DNA from 2 places in the Arthrobacter sp. BI5 genome. Region 1 is predicted to be linked to the other one. Evidence: riboswitches for the same ligand, from Rfam matches in the RefSeq annotation. Region 1 holds a riboswitch; the other holds the start of a gene.
The links. Region 1 has a riboswitch for cyclic di-AMP ahead of AC1MED_RS04170 (M23 family metallopeptidase). Riboswitches for the same ligand answer to the same signal wherever they lie in the genome.
Positions count from the first base shown of each region.

Region 2: linked by a shared signal. The riboswitch ahead of AC1MED_RS03285 (aggregation-promoting factor C-terminal-like domain-containing protein) and the one ahead of AC1MED_RS04170 (M23 family metallopeptidase) in region 1 are both predicted to bind cyclic di-AMP.

Region 1 is NZ_CM155264.1:877,350-885,146, reverse strand. It holds gene AC1MED_RS04195 (molybdopterin-binding protein) at 1-1,039, opposite strand, end outside; gene AC1MED_RS04190 (DUF6457 domain-containing protein) at 1,036-1,323, opposite strand; gene mobA (molybdenum cofactor guanylyltransferase) at 1,307-2,074, opposite strand; gene AC1MED_RS04180 (HNH endonuclease) at 2,129-2,629, opposite strand; gene AC1MED_RS04175 (NlpC/P60 family protein) at 2,866-3,642, opposite strand; cyclic di-AMP (ydaO/yuaA leader) riboswitch at 3,907-4,065, opposite strand; gene AC1MED_RS04170 (M23 family metallopeptidase) at 4,213-5,031, opposite strand; cyclic di-AMP (ydaO/yuaA leader) riboswitch at 5,036-5,249, opposite strand; gene AC1MED_RS04165 (iron-dependent transcriptional repressor DtxR) at 5,401-6,093, opposite strand; gene serC (phosphoserine transaminase) at 6,423-7,553, shown strand; gene AC1MED_RS04155 (MFS transporter) at 7,581-7,797, opposite strand, start outside.
Region 2 is NZ_CM155264.1:680,781-688,577, forward strand. It holds gene AC1MED_RS03260 (DNA glycosylase AlkZ-like family protein) at 1-762, shown strand, start outside; gene AC1MED_RS03265 (nucleoside deaminase) at 819-1,322, opposite strand; gene AC1MED_RS03270 (phosphatase PAP2 family protein) at 1,421-2,236, shown strand; gene upp (uracil phosphoribosyltransferase) at 2,249-2,884, shown strand; gene AC1MED_RS03280 (glyoxalase superfamily protein) at 2,977-3,354, shown strand; gene AC1MED_RS03285 (aggregation-promoting factor C-terminal-like domain-containing protein) at 3,470-4,222, opposite strand; cyclic di-AMP (ydaO/yuaA leader) riboswitch at 4,221-4,403, opposite strand; gene AC1MED_RS03290 (glycosyltransferase family 39 protein) at 4,702-6,744, opposite strand; gene AC1MED_RS03295 (bifunctional glycosyltransferase family 2/GtrA family protein) at 6,745-7,797, opposite strand, start outside.

The sequences.
Region 1 (7,797 bases):
CCGTGCGCCGGAGGTGGTCCGTGCCGGAGCGGCCCGTGCCGCCGGTGGTAATGACGACGTCGGCCGGCAATTCGTCGCCGGGCAGTTCCGCGCCGCCGGCAGGATCCTGGCCTGCGCCGGGGTCATCGGTGTCTTCGAGCGCGGCGAGCCATTCGGCGTCGCTGTCCCCGATTTTGACCTGCGCCGCGCAGATCCCGCCGAGCATTTCCACGACGGCGGCCAGCTGCGGCCCGAAGGTGTCCCGCACCTCCCCCGGCTCGGGGACGCCGGCGCTGACGACCTCGGATCCGGTGAGGACCAGCCGCACCAAGGGCTTGCCAAGGACCGGCAAGGCGTCATGGCCGGCGAGGGCGGCCAGGGCCAGATGGGCCGGGTTGAGTACGGTGCCTGCCTTGATCAGCAGTTCGCCGGCGGCGGCCTCCTCCGCGGCCTTGCGGATATGGTCGCCGTTGCGTGGTTCCCCCGGTTTGGCGCGGCCGCCGAGTTTCAGGACCGGCAGCCCGTCCTCATCCGGGGCGATGACGCCGCTTTCGCTGCGGAGCACGGCCTTTGCGCCCGGCGGGATCAGCCCTCCGGTGTTGACCGGGCTGGCCTGATGCGGGGCCAGCCGTTGGCCAGGCTCGGCGAGGATCCAGGGGCCGCTGCCGTTGACGGCCCAGCCGTCCATGGCGGAGGAGGCATAGTGGGGCATGTCATGCAGCGACCTCAGGTCCTCTGCCAGCGTCCGGCCCAGGGCATGCCGGAGCGGAACCGGGGCTGCCGGGATGGGGGCGGCGCAGTCGAAGGCCAGCTTCCGGGCCTCCTGCCAACTGTGGGCGAGGTGGTGGTGCGGGATCTCCGGCGCGCCGGAGGCCGCCCCTTCAGCGGCCTCGGCGGCCGCATCGGCACCGGATTCTTCGGGGCCGGTTTCTCCGGGGCCGGTTACTTTGGGGCCGGAGTCTGTGGCGTCGGTTTGGGCCAGCTGGCCGGCAGCCGCCCCTTCCTGGACGGAACTCTCCTGGTCAGGGTTGCTTTCGCTGAGAGGGGGCGCGGGGGTCATGCCCCGGAGGCCTCGGCGGCGGCGTATTCCTTGGCAAGTTTCCGTGCCACGCCCATGGCCGCCTGCATCGATACGCCGTCGGGCGCCTGCCCGGACCCGGATGCCAGGCCGGCCGCGAAACCGGCGATGAACGTCGTCAGCGGCGCGGCGGGCCGCACGACAGAGTGCGCGGCCACACCGGCCAGTCCCAGCACTTCATTGATGTCGATCTCAACATCTTCGAGTTCAAGGGCCTGGAGCAGCGCGCGGCACCAGTCTTCAAGCGTTTCATCCTGGCTTTTCACCGTTTGCCTCCAAAGTCGAATTAGGCCGGAGCGCCCCGGACGTGCCCGGACCCGGGCTGGCGGCCCCCAGCGCGGAGGCGTCATCCCAGGTGTCCACATCGTCCGTGGAACCGGGCGGAACCGGAATCGTCCGCAGCTCAAGACTAGCAAGGAGGGCGAAGACCGAGCCCCCCTCGAGGGTGTTCCGACGGGCCGCGTCGGCCACAGCATGTTGTAGCGCAGCCGTGCCATAAAGCCCGACAAGGGGCTGTGTGCGGCCGTCCGCGGAGACCGCCACCAGACCGTCCCGCGCACCCGCCGGGTCCCCGGCCGGGTCCTCGGCCGCCGCCTCCAGCAGCGCCGCCACGGCGCCGGCGACGCGGGGCATATCACAGGCGAGCACCAGGGTCAGCGGCGCCGGAGCTTCGGCGGCAGGTCTCCCGGGCAGGCCGTCGGGGCCCGGCGCGCCGAAGCCTTGCGCCGCTGGGGCTTGCTCGGCTTCTTGCTCGGCGGAGCCATAAGTGGAGAGGGCGGAGACACCGGCGGCGATGGCTGCGGCGGGCCCGGAAAACGGCGGGTCCTCGCGGCAGCCAAGTACGCCCGGCGGAAGGTCACCGGCAACGGGGCCGACGACGACGATCCGGCGGGCGTCCCGGGCAGCCCGCAACGCCCACCCAAGCAGGGTGGCGCCGTCGACCATCAGCCCGGCCTTGGGCACGCCACCGAGGCGGGAGGACCGGCCCCCGGCGAGGATAACGGCGTCGAATTCCACCAGACCAGCCTAGCCGCATCGGGCCGCGGCGGCCGTCGCCGTCAGGGCAGGGGCTCAGTGCGCCTTTTCGGGGAGCAGGAACGGGTCCCAGGCCGGGGTCGGCTTCTCCAGTTCCTTGATCTGCCAGATGGTGCCCTTGGGCGGCCCGGGAACGAAACCGAGCTTCCAGCCCATCTCCGCCGGGGTGTGGTCTCCCTTGGCGTTGTTGCAGCGCAGGCACGCGGCCACAAGGTTCTCCCACGAGTCCGCGCCGCCGCGCGATTTGGGCTGTACATGGTCAATGGTGTGGGCAGCCTTGCCGCAGTAGGCGCAGCGGTGGCTGTCGCGGCGGAGCACTCCCCTGCGGCTGACAGCCGTCAGGGTGTTGTAGCGCGGCCGGATGTAGCGGTTCAGCAGGATCACCGACGGGCGGCCGAGGATGTCCTGCGGGCCCACCACCGGGTCGTCCCCTTCGGCCACCACGCTGGCCTTTCCGGTCAATACAAGGACCAGCGCCCGACGGAAGGTGACTACCGCCAGCGGTTCATATCCAGCATTCAGAACGAGAGTGCGCATCCGCATACCTCTTCACGGCCGCACCCGCCAGGGGCACTAGGGCCGGCTGCCCTGTGCATGGTCGGGCTATGGATCGACACCACAAGAGTAAACACCCAAGGCCCGGATTGCCGAATTTTTCTGTGCCGCGTCTCCCCGCGCCGCAACGCGGCGGCCTGCGGCTTAACGGAAAGGACCCCTGCCGCAGGGGCAGGGGTCCTGTCACGACGCTTCGGGCTGACGCCCGGGGCTGGGTCCTAGCCGCCGACGCGGATGAAGACCGGGCCGGAGCCGACGTTGACGCTGTACAGCGCGGTGGTTCCACCGTTCCAGCCGCCGTGGACGGCCATGCCGTTGCCGACGTAAACGGCGATGTGGGCCATGCCCATGCCACCGTTCTGGTAGTAGGCGAGGTCGCCCGGCTGTGCCTCGGCAGCACTCACGGTGCGGCCCAGGGACAGGTAACCTGCCGGCCAGCCATGGTAGTTGACGCCGACGGCGGCCAGCGCGTTGGTAGCCAGCATGGTGCAGTCCTGCGAGACGCCGATCTGGGCGTACGCAGCGGCGGCGATCGAAGCGCCCATGCCGCTGACGGCGGCCGGAGCCTTGGTGGCCGCGGAGGCGGTGGTCGCGGTGCCGGTGGTGGCGGTGGAGCCCGCTGCCGGCGCGGTTGCGTCGGTGCTGGCTTCCTGGACCTGTACGACGGGCTTGGGAGCCTCGACGACGGGGCCCGGCGCGGTCTTGACCGCGGGCTTCTCGTAGGAGATCGCGATGGTGGAGGCCGCGGAAATCGTGGCCGGAGCGTTGGACTGTACTTCCATGGCGGAAGCGGACGTCGATTCGCGCTGAACGTTGGTCTCGGCAGCGTTGGCTGCGATACCGCTGGTCAGAACCAGGCCGGAGGCTGCAGCGATAACCGCGGCCTGGCGACCCATACCACCGGCGTTGTCGCCGACGGCCTTAGCAATGACAGCCAGCGAGTTGGTCTTGGTGACCTCCGCGCGGTGGCGTGCAATGTTTGCACGAGTAGTCATTTAGTTCTCTCTTTCGTGATCCTAAGTGTCCGCGCTGCATGCAGGCGGGACTGAGGACGCTCCGGCATCTTGGGGGTACGCCGGATCGCCCCGAAACGGGTTTCTTAGCGAAGGGTGTACTGCGAAGACGCGCCAAAAGCGGGAACTGCGTTGCGTGATCCAGCCCGGGCGCCGGCAAGGGCAGCGCAGAGCGTGGAATTTAGCGGGCTCAACTGAGCCTCGCCAGCGCGAAAACGCGCAGCATTGTGGCGTGAAGACACGAAAGTAGCCTCTCCCAATGCCTACGAGGTGAGCTGTCGGATTCGGATGGGAGTCACCCGGCCGCGCCGCTTCCTGGGAAGCTTTGCGACTTAACCCCAAGGTCTTCTTGCGAAGACCAAAATTGGTTCCCCCGCCCCTGCCAGACGATGTCATGCGAACGGACCTTGAGCGGTGGCAGAGTTAGGCAATCCACTCAAGAGCGCCAACTTCGGAGAAGTTGGCGTGCTTCATACGGTACAACAGTTGGGACTCAATGTCACATTCAGATCACGGCGTGTCACAGAAATGCGAGTCGTCCCTCGGGTCGGCTTAGAGCCAGCCCAGCGGATCAACGACTTCCCCGTTGACCATCACCTCGAAGTGGAGGTGGCAGCCGGTGGAGGCGCCGGTGGTTCCGCTCATCGCCACCACATCGCCGCGCGAGACCTGCTGGCCCACGTGGACGTTGGAGGACGACAAGTGGTTGTACGTGGTCTCCAGGCCGTTGCCATGGTCGATCACGACCCGGTTGCCGCCCCCGTAGGGGTGCCAGCCGGAAAAAGTCACGGTGCCGCTCGCGGCGGCGTGAACGGCGGTGCCGCACTGCGCGGCATAGTCCTGCCCGCGGTGGAATTCGCCCACGGCGCCCGTGATGGGGCTGACCCGGTAGCCGAACGGCGACGCGGTGACCATGGCGTCCAGCGGGGCGCCGAGGCTGCCGGCCGACGCCGCCCGGGTGATGGTGCCGACGGACTGGGCGCTCAGCAGCTGCTTGAGCTTGCTGTCCGGGTCGCCCTTGGTGGTGACCGCCGTGCGGTTGAAGTTGATTTCGGCGGCCGCTGCCTTGACCTCGGGCTGCGCCGCGGCGGAAACCGAGCCGGTCCTGGCGGCCTCGGTGGCCATCACGGGGCCGGTGGCCGGAACGGCGACGGTGAGGACCAGCCCGGTGGCCGCGAGGGCGATGCCGGCCTTCTGACCCACACCGCTGACGGCGGCGAAGTCGGTTACCTGGCGGAACGCGCTGCGCCGCCCGCGGCGCTCGTCGCGGTGCGCATCGCGCGGGCGCTCGGTGAGAACGACGGCGGCCGGGCGCGGCTCCGGAGCGGGACCGGTCGCACGACGGCGGCCCCTGACGGTCTGGGTGGTCAAGAAGGGTTCCTCTCTGGATAGCCTGCGAAGTTAGCTGTCGGATTCGGGTCAGAGAGATCAAAGACCCGGTCCGCCGGTGCAAGCATCCAGACACAAGGGCACCCTCAGCGGATCCCTCATAGTGTTTGCTTGCCGCTAGCGGACTTCACCCCAAGGCTGCTGAATCAGCAGCCGGTTGTGGTTCCCCCGCCTCTGCCAGAAGGTGACTCGCTGTGCTGATCCGCTGGCAGAGCTCGGCTTCGGATCAGATAACGCTTTAGTATCGGTGCTAGTCATCAACTATAGGGGATTAAGGCAAGCAGTAATAATTCCGTTATCTCGCATGTGCATAACTTCGCGGCGGCTCCGCGGACGCAGCGGTGACCGGAGTTACCCGAGCGTAACGAAGACGTGGGCGGCGACCTCGGGCGGCAGTTCGAGCGCACCTTCAATGTCCGGCACCCGCACCGAGATGTACTCCCCCACACGCTCCAGGGACACCCTGGCTCCGGGACGGATTCCGCCCTCGTCCAACTGGACCAGCAGCTCCGGCTCCACCTGGATCGGCTCGGCGAGCCGGTTCACGGTGATCCTGGAATCCGCGCCGTAGCCGGCCATCGCCTCGAGCAGGTTGACCACCCCGCCGCGTTCCGCCATCGGGAGCCCGCCGAGTTCGGCGAGGCCGGGGATCGGGTTCCCGTAGGGAGACACAGTCGGATGGTCCAGCATTTCGAAGATGCGGCGTTCGACCCGTTCGCTCATCACGTGCTCCCACCGGCACGCTTCCTCGTGGACGTACGCCCAGTCGAGTCCGATCACGTCGGCGAGCAGCCGCTCGGCCAGGCGGTGCTTGCGCATGACCTCGATGGCACGTTTCCGGCCCGTGTCGGTCAGTTCGAGGTGCCGGTCCCCGGAAACAACCACGAGTCCGTCCCGTTCCATCCGTCCGACGGTCTGGGAAACGGTGGGGCCGGAATGGCGGAGCCGTTCGGCGATGCGGGCGCGGAGGGCGACGATGTTCTCTTCTTCAAGTTCCAGGATGGTCCGAAGATACATCTCGGTGGTATCGATCAGATCCGTCATTCAGCTCAGCTCCTCGAGCGCCGTCCTTGCGTCATTCCCACCGTACAGCGTGCAGGATGCGCCCCGGCGAGATCCGCCGTACGTCACCGCACAGCCTAGCCTATTTTGAATTACTCCGGATAATCTGTCCGCAGCTCCGCGGACCCGCTCCCGGAGCCGGAACCGGATGCGCGTCCGGCGCGGCGGCGTCCGCCTCAATGACCGGACTATGACGGACGGTTTTCCCGCCCGGCCGTGGCCGTCGGGCAGAATATAGAGCGGGCCCAGCCGAATCCGGTGCGGGACCCGTCCGAGCCACGCCACGCACCCAGCCGACAATTGGAGCCACTGTGAGCGACACCAGCATCACGATCCCCGCGAACCTCCTTCCCAAGGACGGGCGGTTTGGCGCCGGGCCGTCGAAGGTCCGGCCGGAGCAGATGGAGGCCCTGTCCGCGGCGTCGGCAAAGCTGCTCGGCACCTCGCACCGCCAGGCGCCGGTGAAGAACCTGGTGGGGTCGGTCCGGACCGGCCTGAGTGACTTCTTCCGCGCCCCCGACGGCTACGAGGTCATCCTTGGCGTCGGCGGTTCCACGGCGTTCTGGGACATTGCCAGCTTCGGCCTGGTGGAGAACAAGGCCCAGCACCTTTCCTTCGGCGAATTCGGCTCAAAGTTCGCCGCGGCGACCAACAAGGCACCGTTCCTCGCCGAATCCTCGATCATCAAGTCCGAGCCCGGCACCCGCCCCGAGGCGCAGGCCGAGGCCGGCGTCGACGCCTACGCCTGGCCGCAGAATGAGACCTCCACCGGAGTCGCCGCGCCGGTGAAGCGCGTGCCCGGTGCCGACGCAGGTTCCCTCGTCCTGGTGGACGCCACCTCCGCGGCTGGCGGCCTGGACGTGGACGTCGCCGAGTCCGACGTCTACTACTTTGCGCCGCAGAAAAACTTCGCCTCCGACGGCGGCCTGTGGCTGGGGCTGTTCTCCCCGGCGGCGCTGGAGCGCGCCGCCCGGATTAAAGCCGGCGGCCGCTGGATTCCGGACTTCCTGGACCTGCAGACGGCGATCGACAATTCGCGGCTGAACCAGACCTACAACACTCCGGCGCTGGCCACCCTGGTGACCTTGGACGCGCAGGTGCAGTGGCTCAACGCCAACGGCGGCCTCGACTTCGCCGCCGCGCGGACCGCAGACTCGGCAGGCCGCATCTACCGCTGGGCCGAGGCTTCCTCTTACGCGACCCCCTTCGTGGCCAGGGCCGAGGACCGGTCCAATGTAATTGCCACGATCGACTTCGACGACTCGATCGATGCCGCAGCCATCGCCAAGGTCCTGCGCGCCAACGGCGTGGTGGACACCGAGCCGTACCGCAAGCTGGGCCGGAACCAGCTGCGCATCGCCACCTTCGTGGCGATCGAACCCGACGACGTCTCCGCGCTGCTCGAGTGCATCGACTTCGTCGTCGGCGAGCTCAAGAAGTAGCGCCGGCGCCGTCCCGGCCGGGGCGGGTCAGCGGCCGACGGCGTCGTCCGGGTTTTCCTCCCGGGCGGCGCCGTCCGGGTTTTCCGGCCGGTTTTCCTTCGGGTTATCCGCCCGTAAAGAATTGCCGGGGACGACGCGGAAGTAGCGCAAGCCCCGCGCCCGGCGGTTGAAAGCGATCCGCAACTGCTGCGCCCGGACGATCCAGACCATGCCGATCAGGGCAGCGATCACCCCGGCGGCCGCA
Region 2 (7,797 bases), 200 kb from region 1:
AACCTCGGCGAGGAGGGCAAGAAAAAGGGTGCCACCACCACGCTGCCCACCGCGCTGGGCATCCTGCAGGCGGACGGGCGGATCCGCCGCGTCCCCGCCAATGGCCGGCTGGACCAGCAACGCTACGCCTACGAGCCGTGGGGGCTGCAGCCCAGCATGCTCAGTGACGATGAAGTTCGCGACGAGCTGGTCCGGCGGTACCTCGGCTGGACCGGAGGAGCCACCTTCAAGCAGTCGCAGTGGTTCACCGGCTTCACGGTGGCGCAGAGCAAGGCCGCGCTCGCCGCCGTCGGCGCCGTCCAGGTCCCCACTGCCGCCGGCGAAGACCCGCTCTGGGTACTGCCCGACGACGTCGAACGCCTCGCCGCCTTCGAGGAACCGGGGGAGGAGCAAATCCAGCTGCTCGCCGGAACCGATTCCCTGGTGCTGCTGCGCCGGAACGCGGCGGAGCTGCTGGCCGCGGAGGACCAGGACAAGAAGGCGCTGGGTTCGCTGGCGCTGCAGGCCGACCTGCCGGACCATCCGATTATGGACCGCGGCCGGATCATCGGGTTGTGGCAGTACGATCCGGGCCGGGAGGAGATCGCCGCCTGGGTGTTTGGCACACCGACCGCGGCGGTGACTCAGCGGATCGCCGAGGTGGAGGCCTGGATCAGGGAGAACCTGGGCGATTTCCGCGCCTTCAGCCTCGACTCACCGGCGTCACGGCAGAAGCGGATCGACGCGCTGCGGGCGTCCACCACGGCCACCGCCGAGCGGTAGCCGGGCCGGTGCGCTACACGTGACGCATTACGTGCGGCGCCGTCCGAACGGGAGTATCAGGCCCCGCGGTGGCCGGCGAAGAAATCCCGCAGCAACGAGCCGCACTCCTGCTCCCGGACCCCGGCGTAGACCTCCACCCAATGGTTGAGCCGGCGCTCGCGGAGAATGTCGAAGACGGAGCCGGCAGCCCCGGCCTTCTCGTCCCAGGCGCCAAAGACCACCCGCGGAATCCGGGCCAGCACCACGGCGCCGGCGCACATGGCGCACGGCTCCAGCGTCACCACCAGGGTGCAGTCCTCCAGCCGCCAGCCGTCGTCGTGCAGGCCCGCCAGGGCGCGGCGCGAACGCAGCCGGGCCGCGGCCTCCCGGATCGCCACCATCTCGGCGTGCGCCGTCGGGTCCCCGAGCGCCTCCCGTTCATTGCGGCCGGCGCCCAGCACCGAACCGTCCGGCCCGATCACGACGGCGCCGATCGGCACGTCCGCGGTAGCCAGCGCCCGGCGAGCCTCGGCCAGGGCCAGGCCCATCCATTCGGCATGGCGGGGCTCGGGGGTAGTCATGGCTCAATGATAGTTTCGACACTAAGCAAGCTGTGCACCTGGCCGGTGCACCGGGAAGTCGGGAGACGGCATTGAGCACCAAGACTGAGAGCTGGCTGATGCGGCGCTGGGGCAGGTGGGTGGTCCCGTACGCCGCGCTGTGGATCACGATGCTGATCGGCGGCGTCGTCGTCGTCGCCCTGGCGCTGACAAGCGCGGAAGTCTACGACGACGTCGTGGACGACGCCGGCCTGGCCAGCCTGGACAAGCCGACGCTGTCGTTCATGCAACAGCTGCGCAGCCCTGGCCTGGACGCGTTCGTCACCGGCTTCACCAATATTGGCGGCGGGATCGGCATGCCGATCCTGGCCAGCATCCTGACGGCATGGCTGATCTGGGTCTCCCGGACCTGGCGGCCGCTGATCCTGATCGGGGGCGCCGCCGCCGCTTCCATCACCGCGACCACCGTCGGCAAGAAGCTGATCGGCCGGACCCGCCCCGACCACGCCGACGCGGTGCCGCCCTACGAGGATTCGCCGTCGTTCCCCAGCGGCCACACGCTGAACACCACGGTGGTGATCGGGCTGGTGGTCTACCTTGCCTGCCTGCAGGTGCAGCGAACCGTGGCCCGCGTGGCTTTCATCACGGCCGGCGCGGTGTTCATCTTCCTGATGGGCATGAGCCGCGTCTTTCTGGGCCACCACTGGATGACCGATGTGATCTTCGGCTGGGCGCTGGGACTGGGCTGGGTGGGGATCGTGATCCTGGCCCACCGGCTGTTCCATGTGCTGCGGCACCGGGAGCACACCGGCCCCGCGCCGACGTTCGACAACGAGGCGCACCTGCGCGACCCCGCCCCGGACGACGCCGCCGCTGGTGCCGCCGCCGACGCCGATACCCCCGGCTCCGGGGGACGGTCCTCAGCGTCCGGGTGATAGTTTTGACCCATGCGCACTCTCGTTGTGGACCACCCGCTGGTCGCCCATAAGCTCACCGTTCTGCGGGACAAGAACACCCCGTCCCCGGTCTTCCGCCAGCTGACCGAGGAGCTCGTCACGCTCCTCGCCTATGAGGCTACGCGGGACGTCCGCACCGAACCGGTGACCATCGAGACGCCGGTCAGCACCACCATCGGCACCGCGTTCACCAAGCCCACCCCGCTGGTGGTCCCGATCCTGCGCGCCGGGCTCGGCATGCTGGAAGGCATGACCAAGCTGGTCCCCACCGCCGAGGTGGGCTTCCTGGGCATGGCCCGCGACGAAGAGACGCTGGACATCATCACCTACGCCGAGCGCCTGCCCGAGGACCTGACGGACCGCCAGATCTTCGTCCTGGACCCCATGCTGGCCACCGGCGGCACGCTCCGCGAGGCGATCAAGTTCCTCTTCAAGCGCGGCGCCTCGGACGTCACCTGCATCTGCCTGCTGGCCGCCCCGGAGGGCCTGGCCAAGCTGGAAGAAGAGCTCTCGGACGCCAACGTGACCATTGTCCTGGCCTCCATCGACGAAAAGCTGAACGAGAAGTCCTACATTGTGCCCGGCCTGGGCGACGCCGGAGACCGCCTGTACGGCATCGCGGTCTAGCAACCGGGGTTCAGTGCCGCCCCTCGAGGTGCGGTTAACAGGTCCTGCGGTCAAGGGTTCCGGCGGCACGCGTCCGGGACTAGCCTGTGCCCATGGACTGGAAACTTGAACTGGTGTTTGTCCCCGTCTCGGATGTGGACCGGGCCAAGGACTTCTATGTGAACAAGGTCGGTTTCAACGCCGACTACGACGAACGCCCCGCGGAGAACATCCGCTTCGTCCAGCTGACGCCGCCGGGTTCCGGTTGCTCTATCGCGATCGGCGAGGGCCTCAACGATGCCCCGCCCGGCACCGCCCCCAGCCTGCAATTGGTGGTCAACGACATCCAGGCGGCGCACCGGCAGCTCAAGGACAACGGTGTCGACGTCAGCGACATCGACGTTCAGGACTGGGGGCATTTCGTCTACTTCGCCGATCCGGATGGCAACAAATGGGCGGTGCAATACATCCCCAGCCGTTCAGGCGGCTAGCCGTCCACTGGCCCCGTATTCCGCGGGCCGCGCGGCGGCAGGCGCACGTGAGGCCCCGGATCCTGTGGATCCGGGGCCTCCTCCAGCCGGGCGCAAGGCCCGCGGTGCGTGTGGCTTAGTACCAGTTGTTCGCGTAGTGGAAGTTCAGGGCGCCGCACGGCGAACCGTAGCGGTCCTGCACGTACTGCAGGCCCCAGTTGATCTGGGTCCGGTAGTTGGTCCGGTAATCTGCGCCGGCGCTGGCCATCTTCTCGGCCGGCAGGGACTGCACCACGCCGTAGGCGCCGCTGCTGGGGTTCGTGGCCGTGGTCTTCCAGTCGGATTCCTTGGTCCACAGCTTCAGCAGGCACTGCATCTCGCTCGCTGCCCAGCCGTGCGCGGGCAGCTGGGCGGCGGCATAGGCCTGCGCGCCGGCGGGATCGTCGACGGCCACCGGCTTCGCCGGAGCGGGCGCCGGGGCTTTTACGGGCTTGGCCTTCGCTGCCGGGGCCTTGGCAGCTGGTTTGGCCGGGGCTTTCGCCTTGGCGGGCGCGACCTTGGCCGCCTGGGCCTCCACGTTCGCGGCGGCGGGGGATGCAGGAGCGTTACTGCCGACGCGTTCAAAGTCCAGGGTCTGCAGGGACGCTGCCGTGTCCTTGGCCGCGTCGGCGGTGTGCGCGGCCGTGCCGGACGCCTGGCCCGCCGCGCCTGCCCCCAGCAGGACCGCAAAAGCGGACACTACGACGGCGGCGCGTTTGCCGTTGGTCCTGAGCCCGGCGCGGGACAGGGCCGAAACGCGCTTCGCCGGCTCGGCGCGGTGGCGCGCGCTCTCGGCGTCGGACGTGCGTTTAGCGCCTTCTGGGCGTGCGGGTACCTTGAATTCAGTCATGTTCGCCTCTCAACGCCTACGGAGTTAGCTGTCGGGTTCGGATGCGAAATCCGGCCGCACGGAATCTCGACGTGGCGGCTTAACCCCAAGGGTGCATGGATGCAGAATGCCCGGGAACTCTGGGTTCCCCGTCTCTGCCTGGTCCATGGGAATCCGGGAAGCGGCAGAGTTTGGCGTCAGCCCGGATATGCGGCTAGATCGATGACCGCACCCTAAAACGGTACCGGACTTCCACTCAGATGTCACATTTAGGTAACGGCACATGGCTGCCGCGGAGTGGCGTCTTGCTTTCAGGTCCGCGGCGGGCAGGCCCGTTTCGACGGTTCCCTGCCCACCAGCTGATGGGAAGCATCGGGTGCGCGGGGAACCGTCGAAACGGCGGGGCTAACGCGTGCGCCGCCCAGCGGCCTGCCTAGTCCGCGAGCGGGGACGGTGCGGCGTCGGTCCGGTGCGGAGGTTCAGGGTGTCCTTCACGGCGGCTAGGCCCCCAGCTTGTAGACGGTGGTGTTGCCGACGGTCTGCGCCTGATAGTTGGCCGCGACCCAGTTGGCGACCTCGGAGTTGCCGCCGCGGCCCCCGCCCATTCCGCCCATACCGCCGGAGATGAAGTAGCCGATTTCGCCGCGGCCCACCATCGCCTGGAACTGCGCGAGCGTGGGGTAGGGGTCACCGCCGTTCCAGCCGCCCAGCGCGATCACGCTGGTGCCGGTGGCGAGTTCCAGGCTGGCGGCCTGGGTGGCGCCGGAGACAATCGCGGACCACTTGGCGCCGGAGGACTTCAGCAGGGCGGTCAGCTCCGCCGAAGACGTTTCCCCGCCGGGTCCGCCGGGGGCGTCGGCGCCCGCACCGCTGGTGCCGGCGCTTCCGCCGTCGCCCTCCGGCCTGCCGGCCGCCCCGAAGCCGCCGCCCATCGCGGAGGCGGTGGGCCCCGACGTCGGGATCGACCCGGAGTGCGGCTGGGCCGCCGTCGCCAGCGTCCAGGCCGTGGTGCCCAGGCCGCCCGCCAGCAGTGAGAGGACCACGACGCCGGCCGTGGCAGCCTTGCGGAACCGGGCCGGGAGCGCCGCCAGGCTGTCCACCCGGAGCAGCAGCGCCGCGGCGGCCAGGACGCCCAGGACCACGGCGATCACCCGGAGCCCTGGCAGCCAGGCGGGGTCGCGGCCAAGGAGCACGGCGGACCACGCCGAGGTGGCCAGCACCGTCACGGCCAGCACCATCCGCGCCGGCCAGTAGGAACGGCCCCGCCACAGTTCCACGGAACCGATGCCAACCAACGCCGCGATGGCCGGTGCCAGCGCCACGGCATAGTACGGGTGCACGGTGCCGCTCATGAAGCTGAAGATGCCGGCAGTGACCAGCAGCCAGCCGCCCCAGAGCAACAGCGCCGCGCGGGTGGCCGAGGTCCGGGCCTGGCGGCGGGTGAACCACAACCCGGCGGCCAGCAGGATCAGGGCCGCGGGCAGCAGCCAGGACACCTCGCCGCCGAAGCTGGCGCCGAACATCCGGGTGATCCCGGCCGCGCCGCCGAAGCCCACGTTGCCGCTGCCGCCCGGCCCGCCGGCGTTACCACCCAAGCCGCCGCCGGGCATCCCGCCGCCGGATCCGGTGATCCGGCCCAGCCCGTTATAGCCGAACGTGAGTTCCAGGAAACTGTTGGTCTCCGATCCCGCCATATAGGGCCGGGTGGAGGCGGGCGTCAGCTGGAACAGTGCAAGGTAGCTTCCGGCCACGACGGCGATCCCCGCCGCGGCGGCGAGCAGGTGCAGGAGCCGCCGGCCCAGGGTGGCGGGCGCCGCCCACAGGTAGGCCAGGGTCAGTCCGGGCACAATCAGGAAACCCTGCAGCATCTTGGCCAGGAAGGCCAGGCCGATCACGGCGCCGGCGGCGGCCAGCCACTTCCAGCCAGCCTTCTCGATGGCCCGGGTGGTGAGGTAGGCGGCCAGCACCAGGCACAGGGTGAGCAGGGCGTCCGGGTTGTTGAACCGGAACATCAGGGCGGCCACCGGCGTCAGCGCCAGGGCGCCGCCGGCCAGCAGGCCAGCCGCCGGACCGGACACCCGTTTGACCGTCAGGTACAGAAGCCCGACGGCGGCCACCCCCATCAGCGCCTGGGGAATGAGCATGCTCAGCGCCGAGAAGCCGAAGATCCGCCCGGCAAGGGCCGGGATCCAGAGCGCGGCCGGCGGCTTGTCCACCGTGATGGCGTTGCCGGCGTCGAGCGAGCCGAAGAGCAGCGCGGTCCAGTCCTTGGTGCCGGCCTGGATCGCCGCGGCGTAGAAGGAGTTGGCGTAGCCGGTGGCTTCCAGGTTCCACAGGTACAACACTGCGGTGAGGACCAGCAACAGGGCCGCCGAGGGCCGCACCCACCGCGGCTGCGGCCCGAACAGCAGGCGTGCGCGGCGGCCCTGCACGGCGGGCGGCAAGGGAGCTGCCGGGTTAGCCGGCGTCGTTGTGGGCCCGCCCGCCGACGCGTGCGGGCTGCCGGCCGGGGCTCCGGTGGCGGGGTTGATGGTTGCGGTCATTTACTTGGCCGTTTCTGTGTGGGGGAGGGCGGAGTCGGTAGAGCCGTGCGACGAAGCCGCGGCGAGGGCGCCGGGCTTCGGAGCCGCCGGGTCGGGCCGGTGGCGGAAGACCACCAGCCGGAAGAGCAGGAATTTGACCGCGGTGGCGGTCAGGTTGGCGGCGGTGACGGTTACCAGCTCGAGCCAGCGGTCCGGGGTGCCGCCGGACACGCCGTGGACCAGGGCAAGTGCGCCGGAGGTCAGGGCCAGCCCGATCCCGAACACCAGCAGGCCCTCAAAGTGGTGGCGTGCCGCCTGGCTGCTGCCCTGGATGCCGAAGGTGAACCGCCGGTTGGCCGCGGTGTTGGCCACGGCCGTGCTGAGCAACGCGAGGAAGTTGGCCAGCTGCGGGTCCATGATTACGCGGCAGAGCAGGAAGATCAGCAGGTACGCGAGGGTGGAGGCCACCCCGATGCTGCCGAAACGCACGAGCTGGCCGAAGAGGCCTCCGCCCGGGCTTTGTTCCTGGCCGCGCGAGGTGGCCGGCAGCGGTCCGCGGGCCAGGGCGGCCCGGAGCTCGGGAACCGGGATCAGGCCCGAGACCAGGTCCCGGCTCAGCCGGGCCATGCCGCGCAGGTCCGCGAGGGCGGTCTGGACGATGTCCACGCTGGAGTTCGGGTCGTCGGTCCAGTCCACCGGGACTTCGTGGACGCGCAGGCCGCATTTTTCGGCCAGAACCAGCAGCTCGGTGTCGAAGAACCAGGCGTTGTCCAGGGTGTGGGGGAGCAGCTGCCGGGCCACGTCCGCCCGGATGGCCTTGAAGCCGCATTGGGCGTCGCTGAAGTGGGCGCCCAAGCAGGACTGCAGGAGGAGGTTGTAGCTGCGCGAGATGAATTCCCGTTTGGGCCCGCGGACCACGCGCGAGTTGCGGGTCAGCCGGGTCCCGATCGCGAGGTCGGAATGGCCGGAAATCAGCGGGGCCAGCAGGGGGCCGAGCGCCGCCAGATCGGTGGACAGGTCCACGTCCATGTACGCCAGGACCGGCGACGGCGAGGCGAGCCACACCTTGCGCAG